One region of the Viridibacillus sp. NPDC093762 genome, then DNA from elsewhere that is predicted to be linked to it. Evidence: riboswitches for the same ligand, from Rfam matches in the RefSeq annotation. Region 1 holds a riboswitch; the other holds the start of a gene.

The links. Region 1 has a riboswitch for S-adenosylmethionine ahead of ACQKM9_RS04380 (cyclase family protein). Riboswitches for the same ligand answer to the same signal wherever they lie in the genome.
Region 2: another riboswitch for S-adenosylmethionine. It lies ahead of ACQKM9_RS07035 (methionine ABC transporter ATP-binding protein); the one in region 1 lies ahead of ACQKM9_RS04380 (cyclase family protein).

What each region holds. Positions count from the first base shown of each region.
Region 1 is NZ_JBNNUK010000002.1:108,824-117,133, forward strand. It holds gene ACQKM9_RS04360 (tyrosine recombinase XerC) at 35-967, shown strand; gene ACQKM9_RS04365 (GNAT family N-acetyltransferase) at 1,101-1,646, shown strand; gene ACQKM9_RS04370 (putative bifunctional diguanylate cyclase/phosphodiesterase) at 2,183-3,907, shown strand; partial or broken gene ACQKM9_RS04375 (VOC family protein) at 4,007-4,111, shown strand; SAM riboswitch class I at 4,253-4,348, shown strand; gene ACQKM9_RS04380 (cyclase family protein) at 4,425-5,162, shown strand; partial or broken gene ACQKM9_RS04385 (GNAT family N-acetyltransferase) at 5,206-5,647, shown strand; gene ACQKM9_RS04390 (biotin-dependent carboxyltransferase family protein) at 5,778-6,773, opposite strand; gene pxpB (5-oxoprolinase subunit PxpB) at 6,770-7,495, opposite strand; gene ACQKM9_RS04400 (LamB/YcsF family protein) at 7,706-8,310, shown strand, end outside.
Region 2 is NZ_JBNNUK010000004.1:3,278-11,587, forward strand. It holds gene ACQKM9_RS07010 (LysR family transcriptional regulator) at 1-815, opposite strand, end outside; gene ACQKM9_RS07015 (NAD(P)H-dependent oxidoreductase) at 1,023-1,697, shown strand; gene ACQKM9_RS07020 (hypothetical protein) at 1,877-2,050, opposite strand; gene ACQKM9_RS07025 (MetQ/NlpA family ABC transporter substrate-binding protein) at 2,521-3,339, opposite strand; gene ACQKM9_RS07030 (methionine ABC transporter permease) at 3,356-4,027, opposite strand; gene ACQKM9_RS07035 (methionine ABC transporter ATP-binding protein) at 4,017-5,030, opposite strand; SAM riboswitch class I at 5,149-5,254, opposite strand; gene ACQKM9_RS07040 (carbon-nitrogen family hydrolase) at 5,334-6,122, opposite strand; gene ACQKM9_RS07045 (pyridoxal phosphate-dependent aminotransferase) at 6,304-7,467, shown strand; gene ACQKM9_RS07050 (glycine C-acetyltransferase) at 7,932-8,310, opposite strand, start outside.

The DNA of each region.
Region 1 (8,310 bases):
GTGACGAATTTTGCAAACTACATACCCAAAAATAATGAGAGACTTTCTAGTTTATTTAACAGCAATTAAAGGGAAGTCAAAAAGAACCCGTGAAGAATATGAATATGATTTATTATTATTTTTTAGATTCTTAAAAGCTGTACAACAAGATATGGATATAAAGTTAGTAGATCAAATAGATATATCAGACATAACGATAGATTTTATCCGAGAAATATCATTAGAAGACATGTACTTGTTTTTAGAGTATTGTGAGGAGCAAAGACGAAATAGCGCTCATGCAAGAGCAAGAAAAGGTGCTACATTAAAATCCTTCTTCAATTATTTGAAATCAAAACGACATTTAATAGAAGATAACCCTGCTAGTGAGTTAGAATCTCCTAAAATAGGGAAGAGACAACCTATTTATATGACGATGGAAGAGGCAAGAATTTTCATAGATGGCATAAAGGAATCTACACATTACTATCGTAATTATTGTATGATTACCTTCTTTTTAAACCTAGGAATACGTGTAACAGAGCTATGTAAACTGAATTTAACCTCTATACAAGGTAACTATTTAACAGTTACAGGTAAAGGTGATAAGGAAAGAACTGTTTTCATAAATGAAGCTTGTCAGAATGCTCTTTCACGCTATTTAAAGAAAGAACGCTATGGTATTAAAGACGCAGATAAGAACGAGTCTTTATTTCTATCACAGAAAGGAACACGCTTAACAAGGCAACGTGTTGCTAAAATAGTAAAAGAAATTAACGAGCAATCAGGATTAAATAAAACAAAGCTAACACCGCATAAATTACGACATACATCTGCAACAATGATGTATAAAAGTGGGGCAGATATTCGTAGTTTACAGCAGATTTTAGGGCACTCTAGCGTTTCTACAACGCAGATTTATACTCATGTAGAAGATAAAGAAATCCAACAAGTGATTGAAAATAACCCATTTAATCAATTAATTTAATAATAACAATGTATTTCGCATACAAATCCGCGCTTATTCTGAGCTAGCGGATTTTTTTAGTTTATATCTATTTACATAGTACTTTATTGATACTATAATTCCTTATTAATACATAACGACTAGGAGGTTTCATATGTTTTCTGTAGAGATTGATGAGAAATTGCAACTGAAGTTATTACAAGAGCATGATGCACAAGAGTTATTTACAGTTATGATGGGATCAAAAGAGAGTTTAAGAGAGTGGTTGCCCTTTATAGATTCAAATGAAGATGTAGGAGATACATTACAATTTATTCGGTCATCTATGAAGCAATTTAGTTCTAATGATGGCTTCCAAACTGCCATCGTATTTGAGGGTAACATAGTTGGAGTTATTGGTTTTCACCATATTAATTGGCAAAACAAGTCTACAAGTATCGGGTATTGGTTATCAAAGGACTATGAAGGCTTAGGTATTATGAGCAAATCAGTAAATAAGTTAATGGATCATGCCTTTCGGGATTTGAAGCTAAATCGTATAGAAGTGCGTGCTGCTATTGAAAATATGAGAAGTAGAGCGATTCCTGAGAGATTAGGAATGACTTTAGAAGGTTTTAGTCGTCAATCAGAGTGGTTATACGATCATTTTGTAGATCATGCCGTTTATAGCATTCTTCAAGAAGATTGGAAAATTAAGTAGTTGAGACCATCTTGAATGGTCTTTTTTTTATTAGTTTACATAATATTATTATGTAAACTAAACTCAACATGCCTGTAAAAATTAGGTGAATTACTAATAGTTACTATTACCTAGTGAATTTAATTTTATATAATTTAAGCTTAAATGAGATAGTGATTTTAAAAATATTTTAAAAACCACATGAATAATAGTAACTCAGTAAATTTCTTTTTCATTTATCTATTCTAAACAATCAAACTAGCTGAATTTTTCAGCTTATTGCATTTTACGAATGCTGTTTTTGAATTATTTTACAGCTAAAAACCTATATATTGTAGAAAAAACATGTCACAACTACTATAAATACTATATGAAAGGTGTAAAAATTTGATAATAGATACCATTCACTTTTGCTTTTATTAATTCATATTTTTTTCGATTTAGGTCTTTTTACCTTTTGTTTTTATTTGAATAATAGCCTTATATTGGTTGTGATAAAATAGGTACATGAGAGAAATTGCACGAATAATGCCGAAATTGATTAGGGGTGAGGTTATATGGATCAAGGTTATAGTCAAGCGACGGATCTTAGCCAACTTAATGATGCGTATTCAGTCCAACAATTAATAGATATTCAGCATGCATTAGACCAATCTATTATTGTTGCTATAACAGATAATAGAGGTATCATTACATTTGTAAATAATCATTTTTGTACCATTTCAAAATACAGTAAAGATGAGTTAATTGGGCAAGATCACCGTTTGTTGAACTCTGGTCATCATCCTAAAGCTTTTGTTAAAGAATTATGGCGTACAATTGGTAGCGGGAAAATATGGCGTGGTGATATTTGTAATCGTGCAAAAGATGGTAGTTTATATTGGGTGCAAACAACGATCATACCTTTTTTGAATGATAAAGGAAAACCTTACCAATATGTGTCAATTCGGACAGATGTAACAGAACAAAAAAATATCAAAAAACTAAAAATCTTTGCTTATCATGACGAATTGACGGGTTTATATAACCGTCGTATGTTGAATATATGTTTAGCAGACCTGTTCAAAAACGCACAAAAAGAAGGCTTTTCATTGTCACTCTTAATGATGGATATTGACCGTTTTAAAAGCATTAATGATGGATTAGGTAATTTAACAGGTGATTTATTTCTAATCGAAGTAGCGACTCGCTTGAAAAGATTAGGAATAGATGAAAAGTCACTATTTCGCTATAGTGGTGATAAATTTGCCATCATCATGAAGAATAATGAACATGCCATTTGGAAGGCACATCAAATAATGGCCAATTTTGAAGATAGTTTTTTGATTGAACAGTTTGAATTCTATTCTTCTATTAGTATCGGCATAAGCTCAAGTCTAGCTGATGCAAATACACCAGAGGACTTAATAAAATGTGCAAATGTCGCCTTGCTTGAAGCAAAAAAGAATAGAGCTAGCAATTACATACAATATGAAAATACGATGAATAGTACTCATAATCAATTCCTGCTGCTAGAAACAAAACTTCGTCATGCTATAAAGCAAGATGAAATTGAACTGTATTATCAACCGAAAATCGATTTAAAAACCAATCAATTAATCGGAATGGAAGGTTTAATTCGTTGGTATGATAAGGATTACGGCTTTATCTCTCCAGCTAAGTTTATCCCTTTTGCAGAAGAGTGCGGATTGATTAGTTCTATTGGTGAATGGACATTGAAAAGGGCTTGTAAACAAATGAAGAAGTGGCTTGATGAATATGGGTTGGATATTCGTATTTCAGTTAATATTTCGCCTATTCATTTGAAAGAAAGGAATTTTGTGAACAATTTACGTGCAGTATTACAGGATACAGGTTTACCCGCTAAAAATTTAGAGTTAGAAATTACCGAAATGAGCTTAATGCATCAAACAGAGGAATTGATTGCAACGTTTAATCAACTAAAAGCTCTGGGAGTAATCATCGCGATTGATGACTTTGGAACAGGTTATTCCTCACTCAGCTACTTAAAGCAGTTTCCAATTGATGTATTGAAGATTGATCAATCGTTCATCCATGGTTTAAAAACAGGGCTCAGTAATGTCGCAATGGTGACCGCTATTATCAAATTAGCGCATGCATTGAGTATGCAAGTGGTTGCCGAAGGGGTAGAGACGGAAGATGAATTGTATATCGTCCGTGAAAACCTATGTGACTTTGCACAAGGATATTACTTTAGTAAGCCATTACCGACAGATGAATTTTCCGCAAAATTACATGAATTGTATTTATCTAGAATCTAGGGAAATGCCTTATATACTGAGAAAGCTATACAAAAAGGTCGCCCTATACACTGAGGTGACCTTTTTGTATGATTTTTATTCAAAATGGATTTTTAAGGTGTGAAAATAGTTCGCTCATTAAGTAATACAGACTACAACAATAAAGAATTTGTGATTGAAGATATTGATGGTAGGTGGATAGCATTTGGTATCAAAAAAGCTTAGAATCGCCTCTTACGCAATTTTTGTAGAATGAAAAGCTATCATAATAAATTATTAAAATCATACATTATAAAGAATTTTCTAAATTTTTTATTGACAATAGATTTCTAAAGTTGTAAATTAAGAATCAACAAAATAACTTTTTTCTTATCCAGAGAGGTGGAGGGACTGGCCCTGTGAAATCTCAGCAACGGACGATGTACCGTGCTAATTCCAGAAGCGTATGCTTGAAGATAAGAAGAGTGCATGGACGTATCGTCAACCTCTTCTTATCAAGAAGAGGTTTTTTTGTTCAAAAAATGATGAGGTGATGGATATGTCAACAGAATTAATCAATGCACTACAAACGTTAAAAGAAAAGAAATGGATCGATTTAACACATACCTTTGGAGTAGAAACACCACGTTTCAACGCATTTAAAGGGTTGGAAAAAACAACTCTATTTTCACATGATGATGGCTTTTTTGCTCAGAATTTTTCGTTTGCTGGACAATATGGAACACATTTAGATGCACCTATTCACTTTGTTCGTGATGCTCGTTATTTAGAAGAATTAGAGTTAAAAGAGCTTGCACTGCCGCTCGTTGTAATAGATCATTCAAAAGATGCAACAGAGAATCATGATTTCACGATTTCAGTTGAAGATATTTTGAATTTTGAGGTAGAACACGGTGAAATTGAGGCAGGTACATTTGTTGCACTTCGTACAGATTGGAGTAAACGTTGGCCTGATGTAGAAGCATTTAATAACTTTGATGCTGAGGGAAATCCGCATGCACCAGGATGGTCGGTAGATGCACTAAAATTCTTGTTTGAAGAGCGTCATATTAAAGCAGTAGGACATGAAACATTTGATACGGACTCTAGCATTTTATACCGTCAAAACAATGCATTACTAGGTGAACTATATGTATTGGAACAAGATACATATCAAGTAGAGTTGCTAACAAATTTAGACCAGCTACCCGCAAAAGGGGCTGTCATCTTTAACATCGTACCTAAACCTGAAAAGGCTTCAGGTTTCCCAGTTCGCTCATTTGCCATCCTACCTTAATTACTCATAGCAAATGAATAATAGGAACTGAGAGGTGAACTCTTTGGTTATTAGAATTGATGATTTATCAGGTGACGCAGTTAAGGTGTTTTTGGAGGAGCATCTTCAAGGTATGGCACTAAATTCTCCACCAGAAAGTATACATGCGTTAAATATCGAGGAATTGATAAAAATAGAGATTACTTTCTGGAGTGCATGGGAAGCAGGTACATTAGAAGGTTGCGGAGCACTAATAGAATTGGATGCACACCATGGTGAAATAAAATCCATGCGTACTTCTTCATAATATTTACGGAAAGGCGTATCCTTGATCATATCATTGAAGAGGCAATGTACCGCGGTTATAAGCGTCTAAGTTTAGAAACAGGTTCAATGGTGGCTTTTGTACCTGCTAGCTGAATTAGAAAAATGGTTTTCAATATTGTAAGCCATTTTCTAATTACATTGACGATCCGAATAGCGCTTTTATGAAATTAGAGTTATAAGTATATTAATTATTATTTTATTTACAAAAATATATAAAACGATAAGAGCATGTTTTGAAATGTAGATTATTCAAAACATGCTCTTTCTGTTTGTTCTACTATATTTTAGTTGGACAATACTTCTTACATGTTAAGAAAGCTTTGCAGAACAGCGAATAGCAGTAGCAATGGTTTTAATTTTTTGTTCTTTCGCTATTAATGCTTGTTGAGCTTCTTCTAATGTTACGAGCTCGAATCGGATTTTAGCACCTGTTTGTAACTGTGCAAGACTAGCTAGATCAGCTGTGATGACTTGAACCATTTTCGGATAACCCCCAGTTGTTTGGCGATCGGCCATTAAAATGATCGGTTTACCATTTGGTGGGATTTGAACTGTTCCAAACGTCACAGCCTCTGATAACAATTCGAATTTCTCTGTCAATGATAACGTTGGTCCTTCAAAGCGGTACCCCATTCGATCAGCCTCTGTAGAAAGTGTGTAAGGGTTGTTTGTTAAACAATGCTGACTTTCAGTGGTAAAACAATCCCACTCTGTACCAGGTATCACACGAATTGTTTGCTGTTGATTTAATGAGATTAATTCGTTGTGATTTACAGACCACGAAGCAGGACCTATTAGTTGTATTGCATATTGATGTATTTCTTTATTTTTTTTAGTATAAGGTCCGATATTTACTTCATCCTGTTTTTGTAATGCTCTACCTTCAAATCCGCCCATTCCCGCCTTTAAATAAGTACTTTTACTATTCATTACAGTAGGAACTTGTATACCGCCAGCAAAGCTTACATAAGCACGACAACCTGTATGGGCTTTTTTAAACTTTAATACGTCTCCTTTTTTCACAATAAATGGACGCCAAAGTGGTACGAGTTCATTATTAATCGTTGCTGTTAGATCTCCACCTGTAAGTGCAATAAGGTGGTCATCATTAAATTGTAATACAGTCCCAAATAATGAAACCTCAAGTACGGCTTCACTTTCTAAGTTCCCTACAAGAATATTCGCAATTCTTAATGAATAAGCATCCATTGCACCACTAACGATGACTCCATATTTTTGTGACCCGAATCTTCCTAGATCTTGAATGGTAGTTAATAAACCTGGTTTAATGACTGTAACTGTCATGATCTCGTCTCCTTCAATTGTTTGTATTCTTTTACGGATATTGGTTTAAAGCGAATACAATCACCTGCTTGCAACAGGGAAGGTGGCGTTTCATTTGGTAAAAATAAATCGAGTGGCGTACGACCAATGATTTGCCAGCCACCAGGTGTTTCAAATGGGTAAATTCCTGTTTGTTTGCCTGCAATCCCAACCGAAAGTGCAGGTATGGCAAGTCTAGGTGTTTCTTTTCGAGGTGTTGCTATAGCTTCATTCATGCCTCCCATAAAAGCGAAACCAGGTGCAAAACCAAGCATATAAACAAGACACTCATTCGCACTATGTAATTGAATGACTTCATCAGTCGTTAATCCATTAATTTCGGCCACATATTCTAAGTCTGGTCCATATTCACCACCATAAACAACGGGTATTTCAACCACTCTTTGCGTGTGTTGTTTAACTGTTGTCATTTGGGTAATCAGTTGTTGCACATACTGACATACAAAGCTATATGATGTTACCTTTCCATTAACCTTAAAAATAGTATAAGGATTGTAGTAGATTGTAATATTTGTATATGCTGGAACGGCTTCTATAAACCCTTCAAATGGCTGTTCTTCAAGCAATGAAGCTAAATTTTGTAAAATTGTACAGTTTGACGGATCGATTGTATTTCCAATCTGAACCATTACTGCTGAATCACCCAAAGGTTTAAATTTAACATGTTTAAATTCTTCTCCCATAATGTACAACCCCTCATTTTGCATTTTAAACAATATAATCATATAGATAAATAATGGTAAATGACAAGTAAGTTATTTACAATTGATAATTCATTATAGTGAGAAAGTTCAAAAATAAATGTTTTCAGAATAATGATTTAGTGATAATATAAGTTTTGTGTCAGAAAAACTGACATTAAATCCACTTTGAATTAGTAAGGGGCTGAGAAAATGTTTCATGTAGACTTGAATTGCGATTTAGGAGAAAGTTTTGGTCATTACAAACTAGGGGAACAAGAAGAAATTTTAAATTATATTACTTCAGCTAATGTAGCATGTGGTTTCCATGCAGGTGACCCAACAGTGATGAGGGAAACAGTTAAAATGGCTATTGCTAAAGGTGTCAAAATTGGTGCCCATCCTGGTTTGCCTGATTTAAATGGATTTGGACGACGCCCAATGCAAATTACTCCTCAAGAAGGCTATGACATGGTCGTATATCAAATTGGTGCACTACAAGGGTTTTTATCTACATGTGGAGAGAAAATGCAGCACGTAAAACCTCACGGAGCATTATATAATATGGCTGCTAAAGATCAGGCATTATCTAAGGCTATTGCCCAAGCTGTCTATGATGTCTCACCTGAGCTAGTATTATTCGGATTAGCTGGAAGTGAGTTAACGAAGGCAGGAGAAAAACTTGGTCTTCAAACAGCTCATGAAGTATTTTCTGACCGTACATATCAAGCGGATGGTTCACTTACTTCACGTACACAATCCAATGCTTTAGTAACAGACGAGGAACAGTCTGTAAATCAAGTCGTAACAATGGTCAA
Region 2 (8,310 bases), on a different contig from region 1:
GGAGAAACCCACTTATCTTTATGATAGGCAACAAATGTAGAAATCGCATATTGATCATCTTTAATAATTTCCCCGTTAAATAACTTATTCTCTAACTCCTTTTTTACATTGAAATAAGGGAGCATAGAAATACCGAGTCCATTCATAACACATTGCTTAATAGGTTCTATACTGCCAAAATCTACACTTCCTTCAATTTCAATAGGGTGCTCTGTAAGATAATCATCAAATAGACTTTTATAGGTGCAAGTTCTCTCTGTATAAAGAACGGTCTTACTGTTTCCTTTTTGTTTATCTTTTAATGGCGTAATTAACACCATTGATTCTTGTTTAATCTTTTCACTGTGTAAATCTCTTTCTGTCCAATCGTTCTTTTTTAATACCAACGCCAAATCAATATTTCCTTGTTGGAGTTCTAAAGGAACGTTCTGATAATCAATAGAAGTAATAGATAAGTTTACCTCAGGATACCTTTCTTTATATTCCAATAAAATTTGAGGCAATCGGCAACTTGTTAACGCCTCTGAAGCCCCAATAGTTAAATTCCCGGTCGGTTCATTGCAACTATTTGCCTTTTCTTTAACCTCCGTATAGATATCCAAAATTTTTACGGCATAAGGGTAAAACTGCTTGCCGAAATTAGTAAGAATCACTTTTTTTCCTAAGCGATCGAATAAAGGTTGGTTAAATTCCACCTCCAAATCTTTAATATGATTTGTAACAGAGGATTGCGCATATCCAAGTTGATCTGCTGCTTTTTTAAACCCACCTTTGTCTACAATCGTTTTAAAAGTTACAAGATGACGAAGTTCCATATTTATTTTCCTCCTTTTACGTTCATTTTTACTGAACGTTTCATTCATTTATATCTATTTTACTAAACTAACTTCATCATTTACAATATATTTTGTAACCAATAATAAAAGTTGGTTCAATCAAAGTGATTGCAAAATACGGTTATACCCAAATTGTGATATAGACCTTATGTTGTATTCAAAAAATTTTAAAAGGATGGTTATAATATGAACAACATTTCAGCAAAAAAACAAGAGATAATTGATGCATATATGTTTAGACACGCAACGAAGGCATTTGATCCAACAAAAAAGATCTCAGAAGAAGATTTCGATTTCATTTTAGAAACAGGTAGACTATCACCAAGTTCCATAGGATATGAACCATGGAGATTTTTAGTTATTCAAAATATGGAGATTAGGGAAAAATTAAAAGAATTCAGTTTTGGAGGACGAGGTCAGTTTCCCACGGCTAGTCATTTAGTGATTCTTCTTGCTCGTAAAGATGCTAAAGCTGATTCTGATTATGTGCAAAATCTATTGAAGAACGTTAAAAATATTCCTGAACCTATCGTGGCCAATATGACTAATTCTTATAAAAACTTCCAAGAATCTGATCTCAAGTTGTATGAAAGTGAACGAGCTCTATTTGACTGGGCTAGTAAACAAACATATATTGCACTTGGAAATATGTTAACTGCCGCAGCTTTAATCGGGATTGATTCTTGTCCAATGGAAGGTTTCAACATGGAGAAAGTAACAGAAATTCTTGAGAATGAAGGATTATTAGATAGCGAAAAATTTGGTGTATCGGTTATGGCAGCTTTCGGATACCGATCTCAAGAACCAGAGTTTGAGAAATCAAGACAAAGTCGAGAAAAAGTTGTTCAATGGATTGACTAATTATCCGTATAAAATTTGTAGTACTTTTTTGTAAAGTAATTTATTGTGTTAATTAATTTAATATATTGTAGATAGAATAGTGTAGTGCTATTTTTCCCTAGTAAGTCAAATAAAAAGTCGATTCTTATATTTTGGAATCGACTTTTTATTCTTATTCTGTTAGGAAAGCACTATAACGATCATGTTTTGAAAAAAAATCGTTCATAAACTCCAATTATTTCTACTTTTGGAATAAATATAAATAATTGTTGATCGGTACTTGGAGCCTCAAAACTTAAAGTCCATTTATATCGTTTCCCTTTTGTTCCCCTTGTTCCTCCCATATCTTCATCAACAATCGTTAAAATTACCAAACATACATTTTAACACCATTCTTTACCCTATCTAATCCAAGATTGATAAGTGTGTAGTAGTCCTTGAAGATAAATGCCATCGAACTCAGATATCCAGCTTCAGTGGCCAGACTCTCGAGATCACTTCCTCCTTCTCGGTTGAAAACTGAAAGTACGTTTTCAATTCGAAGGTTCCAGCGCTTGTCGAGTCTAGACGGGCCACTTCAGCATTTACTCGAGATATCCAGCTTCAGTGGCCAGACTCTCGAGGTCACTTCCTCCTTCTCGGTTGAAAACTGAAAGTACGTTTTCAATTCGAAGGTTTCAGCGCTTGTCGAGTCTAGACAGGCCACTTCAGCATTTACTCGAGATATCCAGCTTCAGTGGCCAGACTCTCGAGGTCACTTCCTCCTTCTCGGTTGAAAACTGAAAGTACGTTTTCAATTCGAAGGTTCCAGCGCTTGTCTAGTCTAGACGGGCCACTTCAGCATTTACTTCATCCAGTCAGGTTTGCCGAAGCCTTTGAATTCTTCATCGATGATTTTTTCAAATTCTTCTGATTTAACGATTTCTAAGATGTCTTTCGCTAGTTGTGAATCTTTGTTTTCTTCCTTAACCGCAATAACATTACGGAATTTATCCGGCATGTTTTCTAAGAATAGTGCATCTTGTAATTTAAGTCCTGCTGCAAGCGCGAAGTTTCCTGGGACACCAACAAGGTCAGCACTTTCGATTGCACGAGGCAGACCCGCTGCTTCGATTGGTTGGAACACTAAGTTTTTAGGGTTTTCAACAACGTCTTTTTCAGATGCCTTTAGTTCTTCGATGTTAGGGTCAATTTTGATAAGACCCTGTTCTTGTAACGCTAATAATGTACGTGCAGCATTTGATGGATCGTTAGCAATCGCTACTTTTGCGCCGTCTTTAATATCATCAATTGATTTAAAATCTTTTGCAAAGAAGCCCATTGGCGCTGTTGGTACGTTAATTAGACCAGTTAACTTCATTTTGTTCTGTTCATTAAAGTTTTCAAGATAAATTGAGTGTTGGAAAAGGTTTGCATCAATATCACCAGAATCTAATGCTTTGTTTGGTTGTACGTAGTCACTAAATTCAACCGTTTTTACTTTATAGCCTTTTTTCTCTAATTGCGGGATGATCGCTTTATTTAACATGTCACTATATGGTCCTGCAGTTGCGCCAATTTTAATGTCTTTTGAATCCTTTGGTTTGCTTTCATCTTTGTTACCACATGCAACTAAAGCTGAAGCTAATACGAATAATATCGCTGCTAGTAAAAACTTTTTCATTTTCAATTCTCCCCTTTTATCGTTTATCAATTGCTTTTGAAATGGCATCGCCTGAAAGTTGAATAATTTGGACGATAACAATTAATATGACAACTGTCGCAATCATAATTGTGTTGTCATAGCGGTAATAACCAAAACGAATAGCTAAGTCACCAATTCCGCCACCGCCGACAATACCAGCCATTGCGGAATATGCGACTAAACTAATAATCGTCATTGTCCCCCCTTGGATAATACCCGATTTCGCTTCAGGTAATAGCACATCTCGTATAATCATCCATGGTGTTGCACCGACAGCTATTGATGCTTCTATGACACCTTTATCAACTTCACGCATAGACGTTTCTACAAGTCTCGCAAAGAATGGAATAGCTGCTACAGATAACGAAACACTTGCCGCTACGGGACCAATTGTATCTCCAACCAGTATTTTCGTTAGCGGGAATAACGCTACTAATAGAATGATATAAGGAACGGAACGAACTAGATTGACGATAAACCCTAAAACTCCATTAAAGAAACGATTATGTAAAAATAAACCTTTGCTTGTAACAAACAGTATAATTCCAAGTGGTAAACCGATAATTAGTGAAATGCTAAGTGAAATACCAATCATCAGTAACGTTTCACCAAATGCTTTCCAAATGTCTGGAAGCATACTAATAAAGTGTTCGAAATCAAATAGCATCGTTAATCACCTCCACAAACGCACCGCGTCCTTCCATATAAGAAATAGCTCTCCCTATATTATCCGGTTGACCTTGTAGCTCCATTAAGAAAATGCCAAGCGGTTTTTCTTGAATATATTCAATTGTGCCATGCAAGAAATTACCACGTATTTCAAAGTTTTGAATCATATCTGAAATGACGCCCTCACCAGCTACATCTCCTTTGAATAATACTTTCACAATTTCCCCTGTCACACCTTTAAGAATCGTTGGCGGTATTTCAAATGAAACAACGCTGCTAATAAATTCTTGTGTTAATGGCTCAACCGGATTTGCAAAAACGTCGTAAACCGCTCCTTCTTCAATGACCCTTCCATCTTGCATAATAACCATACGATCACAAATTTCTTTCACAACATCCATTTCATGCGTGATAAGGATGATTGTAATATTCAGCTCGCGATTAATCTTTTTTAATAAGCGTAAAATGGAAATCGTTGTTTTTGGATCAAGTGCTGATGTTGCTTCATCACAAAGTAGTACGGATGGATTGTTTGCAAGCGCACGAGCAATACCGACACGTTGCTTTTGACCACCACTTAACTGCGCTGGGTAAACATCGATTTTCTCAGATAAACCGACCATTTCAAGCAATTCTTTTACACGAGCTTTAATCTGCTTCGGTGGTATAGCCGCTGCTTTTAAAGCAAATTCGATATTTTCGCCAACCGTTTTTTGACTGATTAGGTAAAAGTGCTGGAAGATCATACCGATTTTCAAACGCGCTTTACGAAGTTGTTCGCCTTTTAATTTTGTTAAATCTTGACCATTTACGACTATACTGCCACTTGTTGGTCGCTCCAATAAATTGATACAACGTAGCAGCGAGCTTTTTCCTGCGCCAGAATAGCCAACAATACCGAAGACTTCACCTTTATCGATTGTCAACGATACGTTGTCTACGCCCGTTACCGAACCCTTTTTGGTTTTATATACTTTTGTAATATTCTGAATCTCAAGCATATTGTATCCCCTCAAATCTGTTTGAATTATGCAACTTCTATAGAAATACTTGGAATTCACTGTATTAAAAAATGCTTCTTTCGGTTATCTGAAAGAAGCATCGTAAGTGTAAATTGGCGATTTATCTTCCAGAACGTACTCATTCTGTAGGAATTGGCACCTTCCCTTTTTCAGGGGGTTGCCGGACGTCATAGGGCCTATCCCTCGGTCTCTCTAGATAAAGTTCAATATTCATTTGTAAGTTATGAACTAAATATTACTGTGAAAAAATGTAGATGTCAAATACTTTTTTGAAACTTTGTACTATTCCAAAATATCTTTATATAATTCAGAGCGACGATCCTCATATACCGGGATTCGTTGGCGAATTTCATCCACTATAGAGAAATCGACATCGATAATCGACATTTCTTCATCTTCTCCACCAGTCCATAACACTTCACCCCAAGGTTCAATAACCATCGATTGACCGTTAAAATTTTGTTTTTTATGGCTAATTCGATTTACTGCAATAACAAAACACTGACTTTCAATTGCTCGTGCTTGTAATAACGTTTTCCAATGATCAATACGTGGTGTTGGCCACTGTGCAGAAACGAAAATTACTTTCGCTCCGTTCAATGCATGAAGACGTAACCACTCAGGAAAACGAATATCGTAGCAAATAACACCAGCCGCTGGAATATCACCCAGTTCAAAGTTATTCTGCTTATCGCCAGCTGATAAATACAAATGCTCGTCCATTAGACGGAAAAGATGCGCTTTGTCATATTCGCTGACAAGCTCCCCTTTATTGTTATATACGTACATCGTATTGTAGAATTCCCCATCTTTTTTTGTTGATACCGAGCCACCAACAATATGAATTTGCAATTCTTCTGAAAGCTGTTGCAGGAAATTCTTTGTACGTTCCCCGTTCGGATCTGCCAGGTCTTCTAATTTCTCTAGAGCATAGCTGGAATTCCACATTTCCGGAAGAATTGCGAGTTCCGCCCCCTTATCAGCAGCCTCCCTGATAAACTTTTCAACGTTGATAAAATTTTTTTCGATGTCCCCGAAGGCAACATTTAATTGTATACATGCAATTTTCATAACTCCACCACCTGTAGACATTTTCTTAAAAAGGTTATAATATTTCTCTTATTATTGCGACTATTTTTATACATACGTCTATTTTATCCACAAAGTAGTTGTTGTGTATAGAGTATTTAGAAGAAAGATTTTGTGGATAACAAGTTATTAAAGAAAATAATTCAAGGGGGTTTGTTCGAAAATGGAATTTTCAACGAGATTACAACAGTTGCCGAAGCAGTTTTTCGCAACTTTAGTACAAAAAGTAGGTGCCGCAGTCGCGGAAGGTAGGGATGTCATCAATTTAGGCCAAGGAAATCCAGACCAACCAACACCTACTCATATTATAAAAGCTATGCAGGAAGCTGTTATTAATCCGCAAACTCATAAATACTCTCCATTCCGCGGCTTGCCCGAATTCAAGGAAGCAATTGCAGAATTTTATGCACGAGAATACGGGGTTGAAATCGATGCAAATACGGAAGTAGCCATACTTTTTGGCACAAAAATTGGTGTAGTTGAATTACCTTTAGCTATTATGAATCCTAGTGATTCAATGCTACTCCCAGACCCTGGTTATCCGGACTATTGGTCAGGCGTAGCACTAGCAGATGTCAAGTTCGATACACTTCCATTACTAGCGGAAAACGACTTCCTACCTGATTACACAACTGTGTCAGATGAGGTAAAAGCTCGTGCGAAATTAATGTATTTAAATTATCCAAATAACCCAACTGGTGCTGTTGCTAATTTATCATTTTTCGATAAAACTGTGCAGTTTGCGAAAGATCACGATATTGCAGTAATGCATGACTTTGCATATGGAGCAATTGGATTTGATGGTAAAAAACCAGTGAGCTTTTTACAAGCTAAAGGTGCTAAAGATGTCGGGGTTGAGTTGTATACTTTATCGAAAACGTATAATATGGCCGGTTGGCGGGTCGGCTTTGCAGTTGGTAACACAAAGCTAATTGAAGCATTAAATTTAGTACAAGACCATTTATTTGTCAGCCTTTTCCCTGCTGTACAAGAGGCTGGTATTGCAGCACTTACTAGTTCACAAGAATGTGTAACTGAGTTAGTGGATATGTATGAAAGCCGCCGGAACGCATTAAAAACCGCTTGCGATCGTATTGGCTGGGCTGTGACAGCACCAAAAGGATCATTCTTTGCATGGCTTCCTGTACCAGAAGGTTATACAAGTAAAGTATTTGCTGATTTATTGCTAGAACAGGCTGATGTAGCAGTTGCTGCGGGTAATGGTTTTGGTGAATACGGAGAAGGGTATGTACGTGTTGGCTTGCTTGTTGATGAGGACAGGCTTCATGAAGCAATAACGCGTATTTCCAAACTAAATTTATTTTAATGTATATACATTGAAAATCCAACTCATTCCATAAGTTGGATTACCAATGGCATAAGTTTAAAAATAGCAATAAAACAGCCACATAATCACAATCAAAGAATACTTACTCTTTGACTCTGATTATGCGGCCTCTTATTTTGTTATTAGCTAACATAGGTGCTTATTTCGCTTTCATTCAAGGAAATCTCTGCTTTTTTAGACGATTTATCTGTACAATCCGTCTTAAATAGTAATATTAAATTCTCCAAACTCTAACCATTCAATTACCTTAACTACAGCTTTAATTTATTCTAAATCGCTTCTTATCTTTGTTTCACATGGCCCACAATTTCAGTATAAAAGAAAAAATTACTTCTCTTAATAAAAGTATTCTATATTTGTCTGTGGAAAAGATACACTTTATAGAATTAACAAAAAAATCACCTAATAAAAATGCCCAGCACATAGCGCTGAGCATTTTAATATTATGAAATTACGCCTAGCTCTTTACCTACTTTTTCATAAGTCGCTAAAGCTTCGTCTAGCATTTCTTTTGTATGTGCGGCAATTGGCATGTTACGTACGCGCCCAGTGCCTTTAGGTACAGTTGGGAAGACAATCGATTTAGCGTAGACGCCTTCTTCAAAAAGACGAGCAGAAAAGGCTTGAGTTAGTTTTTCGTCACCGATGATACACGGTGTAATCGGAGTTTCAGATGCACCGATGTTAAATCCAAGTTTTTTCAGACCCGCTTTTAAATAATCGCCATTTTCCCACAGTTGATCGCAAAGTTCTGTTGAATCAATTAACATTTGAACAGCTGCAGTGATTGCAGCAACATCACCTGGTGGTAAAGCTGTTGAG